Regions from separate parts of the Pseudomonas berkeleyensis genome, predicted to be linked through region 1. Evidence: predicted binding sites of a transcription regulator. Region 1 holds the regulator's gene; the other holds the start of a gene.
The links. The regulator sigma-54, encoded in region 1, starts transcription at its own class of promoters, with help from an activator protein. The targets are predictions, from matches to a motif close to ANTGGCATNNANNTTGCTNT.
Positions count from the first base shown of each region.

Region 2: the regulator sigma-54 is predicted to act here: its motif matches at 1,273-1,292, upstream of HS968_RS14350 (CmpA/NrtA family ABC transporter substrate-binding protein).

Region 1 covers NZ_CP059139.1:4,603,875-4,608,191, forward strand. The annotation lists gene lptB (LPS export ABC transporter ATP-binding protein) at 1-328, shown strand, start outside; gene HS968_RS21340 (RNA polymerase factor sigma-54) at 465-1,961, shown strand; gene hpf (ribosome hibernation-promoting factor, HPF/YfiA family) at 2,055-2,363, shown strand; gene ptsN (PTS IIA-like nitrogen regulatory protein PtsN) at 2,376-2,840, shown strand; gene rapZ (RNase adapter RapZ) at 2,843-3,700, shown strand; gene HS968_RS21360 (HPr family phosphocarrier protein) at 3,716-3,988, shown strand; gene HS968_RS21365 (ZIP family metal transporter) at 4,168-4,317, opposite strand, start outside.
Region 2 covers NZ_CP059139.1:3,075,205-3,079,521, forward strand. The annotation lists gene HS968_RS14335 (crotonase/enoyl-CoA hydratase family protein) at 1-124, shown strand, start outside; gene HS968_RS14340 (hypothetical protein) at 232-624, opposite strand; gene HS968_RS14345 (transcriptional regulator) at 779-1,093, shown strand; gene HS968_RS14350 (CmpA/NrtA family ABC transporter substrate-binding protein) at 1,433-2,716, shown strand; gene ntrB (nitrate ABC transporter permease) at 2,729-3,580, shown strand; gene HS968_RS14360 (ABC transporter ATP-binding protein) at 3,591-4,317, shown strand, end outside.

The DNA of each region.
Region 1 (4,317 bases):
CCTCGGCATGAGCCTGTCCGGCGGTGAACGCCGCCGTGTGGAAATCGCCCGCGCCCTGGCGACCAATCCCAAGTTCATCCTGCTCGACGAACCCTTCGCAGGTGTCGACCCGATCTCCGTGGGCGACATCAAGCAGATCATCCATCACCTCAAGACCAAGGGCATCGGCATCCTGATCACCGATCACAATGTGCGCGAAACCCTGGATATCTGCGAAACGGCTTACATCGTCAACGACGGTCAACTGATCGCCGAAGGCGATGCCGAGACCATCCTCGCCAACCAGACGGTGAAAGAGGTTTACCTGGGGCACGAGTTCCGCCTGTAGGTCTGCGAGTATTTCACTACAGAAATATGGCAACCCCTAGGCAAAATCGACAACATCAGGCATATAATTTGCTTCCTGGCGGCGCTTCGGCGCCCTGATGTGGAAGGCGTAACTCGCCGGTAAATTAAGGTCTGCAATGAAACCATCGCTAGTCCTCAAGATGGGCCAGCAGCTGACGATGACCCCTCAGCTGCAACAGGCTATCCGCCTCCTCCAACTGTCCACCCTGGATCTGCAACAGGAAATCCAGGAGGCGCTGGAGTCCAACCCCATGCTCGAGCGCCAGGAAGAAGGCGACGACTTCGACAATAGCGACCCGATGGCCGACGGCGCCGAAAGCGCAACGCCCGCTACCCAGAGCAAGGAAGAGAGTTACCAGGAAACCGCTCCGACAGTGGACAACCTGGAAGAAGGCGATTGGGGCGAGCGTATTCCCAACGAGTTGCCGGTCGATACCGCCTGGGAAGACATTTACCAGACCAGCGCCAGCAGCCTGCCGAGCAATGACGACGATGAGTGGGATTTCACCACCCGCACCTCCAGCGGTGAAAGCCTGCAAAGCCACCTGCTCTGGCAACTCAACCTGGCGCCCATGTCGGACAAGGATCGGCTGATCGCTGCCACCCTGATCGACTGCATCAACAACGATGGCTACCTGGAGGAAACCCTCGAGGAAGTCACCGAATCCTTCGACCCCGAGCTGGATATCGAACTCGACGAAGTGGAAGTGGTGCTGCACCGCATCCAGCAGTTCGAGCCAGCGGGCATCGGTGCCCGCGACCTGCGTGAGTGCCTGCTGCTGCAACTGCGCCAGCTGCCTGCCAACACCCCGTGGCTGAACGAAACCCAGCGGGTGGTCAGCGACTACCTGGAAGTGCTCGGCAGCCGTGACTATGCCCAGTTGCTGCGGCGCATGAAGCTCAAGGAAGACGAGCTCAAGCAGGTCATCGACCTGATCCAGCGCCTCAACCCACGCCCGGGTTCGCAGATCGAATCCAGCGAACCGGAATACGTCGTGCCGGACGTCATCGTGCGCAAGCACAACGACCGCTGGCTGGTTGAGCTGAATCAGGAAGCCATGCCACGCCTGCGCGTCAACCCGCAGTATGCCGGCTTCGTCAAACGCGCCGACTCCAGCGCCGACAACACCTTCATGCGCAACCAGTTGCAGGAAGCACGCTGGTTCATCAAGAGCCTGCAGAGCCGCAACGAAACCCTGATGAAGGTCGCCACGCAGATCGTCGAGCACCAGCGCGGCTTCCTCGACTACGGCGACGAGGCGATGAAACCGCTGGTACTGCATGACATCGCCGAAGCGGTAGGCATGCACGAGTCGACCATTTCACGCGTTACCACGCAGAAATTCATGCATACCCCGCGTGGTATTTACGAGCTGAAATATTTCTTCTCCAGCCACGTCAGCACCTCCGAAGGCGGTGAATGCTCGTCCACCGCGATCCGCGCGATCATCAAAAAACTGGTTGCAGCAGAAAACGCGAAAAAGCCGTTGAGCGACAGCAAGATCGCTGGTTTACTGGAGGCACAAGGCATCCAAGTCGCCCGCAGGACGGTTGCCAAATACCGTGAATCCCTCGGTATAGCGCCCTCCAGCGAACGCAAGCGACTGATGTAGGCCAAGGAGGCGACCTGCCTCCAAGCCAACGTGTTCCGGTGGCGGATTCTCATGGAATCCGTCTCTTACACAAGGCAACAAGGAGAAAGCGGTATGCAAGTCAACATCAGTGGACATCAGCTGGATGTGACCGACGCCCTGCGTGACTATATCGGCGAGAAACTCGGCCGACTGGAACGTCACTTCGACAAGATCACCAATGTTCAGGTGACCATGGAGGTCGAAAAACTCAAGCAAAAGATCGAAGCCACCCTGCACATCGCTGGCGGCGAAGTCGTCGCCAACGCCGAGCACTCGGACATGTATGCAGCTATCGACCTGCTGGCCGATAAGCTCGACCGCCAACTCATCAAGCACAAGGAAAAGCAGCTCGACCGCCTGCAAGGCGCCACAGCCCGCTAACATCCATCCTTCATGATCCGACTTGAAAACATCCTGACCCCCGGCCGTTCCTTGGTGAACGCGCCGGGCGGCAGCAAAAAGCGCGTGCTCGAACAGATCGCCAACCTGATCGCGCGCGACCTGTCAGACCTGGATGCCCAGGATATCTTCGAAAGCCTGATTGCCCGCGAAAAGCTTGGCTCCACCGGCTTCGGCAACGGCATCGCCATTCCCCATTGTCGCCTGGAGGGATGCAGCGCACCGATCAGCGCGGTGCTGCACCTGGAAGCGGCCGTGGACTTCGACGCCATCGACGGCGCACCGGTCGACTTGCTGTTCGTCCTGCTGGTACCGCAGGCGGCAACCGACGCCCACCTCGAACTGCTACGCCAGATCGCCGGCATGCTCGAAAGCCAGCAGGTTCGTGAACGCCTGCGTCAGGCGGCGAACGGTGAAGAGCTCTACCGGCTGATAGTCGAGATTCAGAACGGTCAATGAGCATGCGCCTGATCATCGTCAGCGGTCGCTCCGGCTCGGGCAAGAGCACCGCCCTCGATGTGCTCGAGGACAATGGCTTTTACTGCATCGACAACCTGCCTGCCGGCCTGCTGCCGGATCTGGCCGAACGTTTTCTCCCGCACAGCGACATGCTGCTGCCGCAGGTAGCGGTCTCCATCGATGCCCGCAACCTGCTGAGCCAGTTGCGCCGCTTTCCCGAGCTGCTCGATGAAGTACGCAAACGCAACATCCGTTGCGACGTGTTGTACCTGGATGCCGAAGACGAAACCCTGCTCAAGCGCTTCTCGGAAACCCGCCGTCGCCACCCGCTGACCAATGACAATCGCTCATTGGCCGAAGCCATCGCCTACGAGAGCCAGTTGCTGGCGCCAATCACCGATCGTGCCGACCTGAAGATCGACACTACCCGCCTTAACCTCTACCAGCTGCGCGATACGTTGAAATTGCGCCTGCTCGGACAGACCCAGACGGGTACCGCCTTTCTCGTCGAATCCTTCGGTTTCAAACGCGGCATGCCGGTGGACGCCGACCTGGTATTCGATGCGCGCTGCCTGCCCAACCCCTACTGGAAACCCGAGTTGCGGGATTTTTCCGGGCTCGATCAACCGGTCATCGACTACCTCGCCGCGCAGCCGGAAGTGGAGGAGATGTACCAGGATATCCACGCCTATCTGGACAAGTGGCTGCCGCGTTTCGCTGCCAGCAACCGTGCCTACGTGACTATCGCCATTGGCTGCACGGGAGGCCATCACCGCTCGGTCTACCTGGCAAGCCGCCTGAGCGAAGCCCTGAAACAGTCATTGCAGAACGTCCAGGTTCGTCACCGCGACCTCAGTTAAGGAACCACAGCCGCGATGCCAGCCCGTGAAATCACCATCATCAACAAGCTCGGCCTGCATGCCCGTGCGGCAGCCAAGTTCGTCGGCGTTGCGAGCACCTATCCATGCCAGGTGCGCATCGGCCGCTCCCCGGAAAGCCTGGTGGACGGCAAGAGCATCATGGCGGTCATGATGCTCGCCGCCGGCAAAGGCACTGCCGTGCACCTGCATACCGAAGGTGCCCAGGAGCAGGAAGCGATGAACGCACTGGTCGGGCTGATCGAAAACTACTTCGACGAAGGGGAATAAAGCCGCTGGAAGCTTTTTAGCCAGCGGCGTCTATCGGCCTTCCCGCTTTTAAGGCGTAGGGTGGGCTTCAGCCCACCAAATTGGTGGCATTGTGCTGGTGCGACCTGGTGGGCTGAATTCCACCCTACGGTTCATACCTGCTCGTAGCCCTTTAGCTTCCAGCGCTTTCATCGGCTTTATCAGGCCAAGGCCGTATCCAGCACCATCATCAGACAAAAGCCGAACGCCACAGCCAGACTGGCATCGGCGCGGTGCCCATTGGCATGAGCCTCGGGAATGATCTCGTGGATCACGGCGAACAACATGGCCCCAGCAGCCAGCGCCAAGCC
Region 2 (4,317 bases), 1.5 Mb from region 1:
CGCGGCGCAACAGATGAAGAAGATCAACATGGCCGCGCACAAGAACACCAAGTTGAAGGTGCGCAAGGCATTGCTGGAAACCCTCGATGCCGCGATTGAGATCGACAAACAGCATCTGATGTAAGCACGCGGTACTGGGAAAATGAAAAGCGCCGCTTCCGTTGAGGTCGCGGCGCTTTTTTCGGACATTTAACTGCTGTGAGTATTGATGCGCACGGCAAACCCTGTGCGTCAGCCGGAATAGTCGAGGGCCGTCCAGGCTCGGCTCAGGCCTTGTGCCAACACGCAACCTGGCCGGCTCAATTGCTCGTTGAACGCCGCCGGTAACAGCGTGGTTTCTCCCTCTGCGGCGCCGTGCCGCTCGGTCAGCCACTGCAGCTTGCCGCAGTTGGGTGTTTCGATCACGTAACTGGCGGCGATATTCGAGTGATGGCTGGGCAGACGAATCACATCGAGCACGACGCCTGCCTCCTCGACTCGCTGGCCATCGGAAACCAGTACGGCCCAGGCCTGCTCCCCCTCGATCACCAGATAGGCACCATTGGCCTGTGGTCGCTCGATCTGCGGTTGCGCGCAGCCGCTGAGCAGGGCCAATAGCACAATCGTCATCAGCATCTGTTGCATTGCCAATACCCCCTTGCAAGGCGCCCACATCTGCACGGTGGACGGGTTGTTGTCGCCTGAGTGAGGCCACTATCACTCAATACTGTTTATTTGTACAGTATTTTTCGATTACCCTAGTTGGCAGGTAAATGAACGATTGCACAGGAGCGCCATCATGCTGGACGTACTGCAGCTGAAACACCGAGTGAACCGCATGCCGCTGGAGCGCGTGCGCGAGATGGTCGATGAGCTGCTGCTCGAAGGCATCGTCACCGAGAGTCGCACGCCCTTCAATCGCCAGCATTTCAATACCTGCTTTGCCGAGATCGAAGCGCTGTTACAGCGTGCGGGCTATCACCGGCAACTGGATGTGGTCGGTTATCAGGGGCTCGCTTACGCGCTGTTCGACCCGGCCCGCTGGGAAGCCGTGGAGGTGCTGCGCTGGTTGCGCGACTTCGTCGAAGAAGCGCATATCCAACCGGCCTCGTAGGAGCGAGTACCGACCCAAAAAAGCTCAGCAAGCTATAGCCGTGCACGACATTGGCTCATAACGACGTGCACCGGCCCAGGCCAAAAACCCGCCGCTAGCAGGCGGCAAACACCTCAGGAACGCCTGTAGAGAATGCGCTGCGAGCCAGCCGGCTAAAGCAAACGCATCCAGGAAACAGAACTGGCAAGCCACTTGCTAGATCACGGCAAGCATCCTGTGTAGCACGCCAACGGCGGCGGGCCGAGGATCACGGACAACGGCGTCCGTCAGGTCACCTTCCTCCCATCGAGGTGATCTGACGTACGCCGTTTTTTATGCGCCCGAAAAAGAGATCAGCCCATGACCGATCGTGATTCGAAAAAGACCGTCGACAGCAGCCGCCGCAATTTCCTCAAGCAATCCATCGCCATGGCCGGCGCACTCGGTGGTATCGCCGCCCTTGGGCTCTCGGCCCCTGCCTCACTGCGTAGCGCTGCCTGGGCAGCTGGTTCCGACGCCCCGGAAAAGGCCGCGCTGAAAGTGGGTTTTATCCCGCTGACCGACTGCGCCTCGGTGGTAGTCGCGGCAACGCAGGGCTTCGGCGAGAAGTACGGTCTGAGCATCACCCCAAGCAAGGAGGCGTCCTGGGCCGGTGTGCGTGACAAACTCAATACCGGTGAGCTGGATGCCGCCCATGTGCTCTACGGCATGATGTACGGTGCCCAGCTAGGTCTGGCCGGCCCGCAGAAGGATATGGCCGTATTGATGGGCCTGAACCAGAACGGCCAGGCCATCACCCTTTCCAAGCAACTGCGCGAAGCGGGTGTCACCAATGGCGCGCAACTGGCCGAGCACGTCAAGAAAGGCGGCAACCCGCTGACGTTCGCCCAGACCTTCCCCACCGGCACCCACGCCATGTGGCTGTATTACTGGCTGGCCAGCGTCGGCATCAATCCGATGAGCGATGTGAAGACCATCGTCGTGCCGCCACCGCAAATGGTGGCCAACATGCGTGTCGGCAACATGGATGGCTTCTGTGTCGGCGAGCCCTGGGGCGCACGGGCGATCTTCGACAAGATCGGTTTTACCGCGACCACCACCCAGCAGATCTGGCCGGATCACCCGGAGAAGGTACTGGGCACCACCCGCGCCTTCATCGAGCAGTATCCGAATGCCGCTCGCGCACTGATCATGGCGGTGCTCGATGCCAGCCGCTTCATCGAGGCCAGCGAGGAAAACCGCAAGAGCACCGCCAAGCTGATTTCCGGCAAGGCCTACGTCAACGCGCCGGTGCAGGTGATCGAGCCGCGCTTCCTTGCCCAATATGAAGACGGCCTGGGCAACAGCTGGAAGGACGAGCACGCCATGGCCTTCTGCAAGGACGGCAGCGTCAACTTCCCCTATCACTCCGACGGCATGTGGTTCCTCACCCAGTTCAAGCGCTGGGGCCTGCTCAAGGATGCGCCGGATTACGCGTCCGTGGCGGCGCAGGTCAACCAGACAGAGCTCTACAGCGAGGCGGCCAGCGCGTTGAAGCTGGCGGTGCCGAGCAGCCCGCTACGCAGCAGCACACTGATCGATGGTGTGGTCTGGGACGGCACGAACCCGGCCGCCTACGCCGATTCCTTTGCCATCAAAGCCTGATCGGAGGTCGATATGAATGCGCCCCTGAAAACGCCTCTGCCGCAAAGCGTCAAACCGCGATTCTCGCCCACGGCCCTGCTACCGAGCCTCGAAACCCTGGGCAACCTGTGCAAGGCCAGCGTCGCGCCGCTCCTCGGTATTCTCGCCTTTATCGGCTTCTGGTCGTTGCTGGCCAGTTACAGCGAAGGCCTGCCCGGCCCGCTGAGCACCTGGCAGTCAGCACTGGTGCTGTTCAGTGATCCGTTCTACGACAACGGCCCGAATGACATGGGTATCGGCTGGAACATCCTCAACTCGCTTGGCCGGGTCGGCGTCGGCTTTGGTCTGGCGGCGCTGGTGGGCATTCCGCTGGGCTTCGCCATCGGCCGCTTCGCCTTCCTCGCCGGCATGCTCGCGCCGATCATCAGCTTGCTACGTCCGGTCTCGCCGCTGGCCTGGCTGCCTATTGGCCTGCTGGTATTCGAGGCCGCCGGCCCGGCATCGATCTGGGTGATTTTCATCAGTTCGATCTGGCCGATCATCCTCAACACCGCCGCTGGCGTGGCCAGCGTGCCGCAGGACTACCTGAACGTCGCCCGCGTGCTCAAGCTGTCGGAGTTCAAGGTGCTGACGCGCATCCTCTTCCCCGCCGTGCTGCCGCACCTGATGACCGGCATTCGTCTGTCCATCGGGGTGGCCTGGCTGGTGATCGTCGCCGCAGAAATGCTCACCGGGGGCATTGGCCTCGGGTTCTGGGTGTGGGACGAGTGGAACAACCTCAACGTCGAGCACATTCTCATCGCCATCATCGTCGTCGGCCTGATCGGCCTCGCCCTGGAGCAGGGCCTGCTGCTGATCGCCAAACGCTTCGACTACACCAGCTAAGGAGACGAACATGGACAAATTCGTGGAGCTGACCGGCGTCAGCAAGCACTTCGATACCAAGAAAGGCCGCTTCCAGGCGCTGTCCAACGTCAACCTGAGCATCGCCCGCGGCGAGTTCGTCGCGCTGATCGGCCACTCCGGCTGTGGCAAGTCGACGGTGCTCAACCTGATCGCCGGCCTGCTCGATGCCAACGAGGGCGGCCTGATCTGCAACGGTCGCGAAATCGACGGCCCCGGCCCGGAACGCGCCGTGGTGTTCCAGAACCACAGCCTGCTGCCGTGGATGACCTGCTTCGGCAATGTGCACCTGGCAGTGGAACGCGTGTTCGGCGAACACGAGAACAAGGCGCAGCTCAAGGCCCGGACCGAACAGGCGCTGAACATGGTTGGCCTGGCGCACGCCATGCACAAGCATCCCAGCGAAATTTCCGGGGGCATGAAGCAGCGCGTCGGCATCGCCCGCGCCCTGGCCATGGAGCCCAAGGTGCTGTTGATGGACGAGCCGTTCGGTGCCCTCGACGCCCTGACCCGCGCGCATCTGCAGGACGAGCTGCTACGCATCGTCGGCGAAACCCAGAGCACGGTGGTGATGGTCACCCATGACGTGGACGAGGCCGTATTGCTGTCCGATCGCATCGTGATGATGACCAACGGCCCGGCCGCCACTGTCGGCGAAATCCTCACCGTCGAGCTGCCCCGTCCGCGCGATCGACTGGCTCTGGCCAACGACCCGCAGT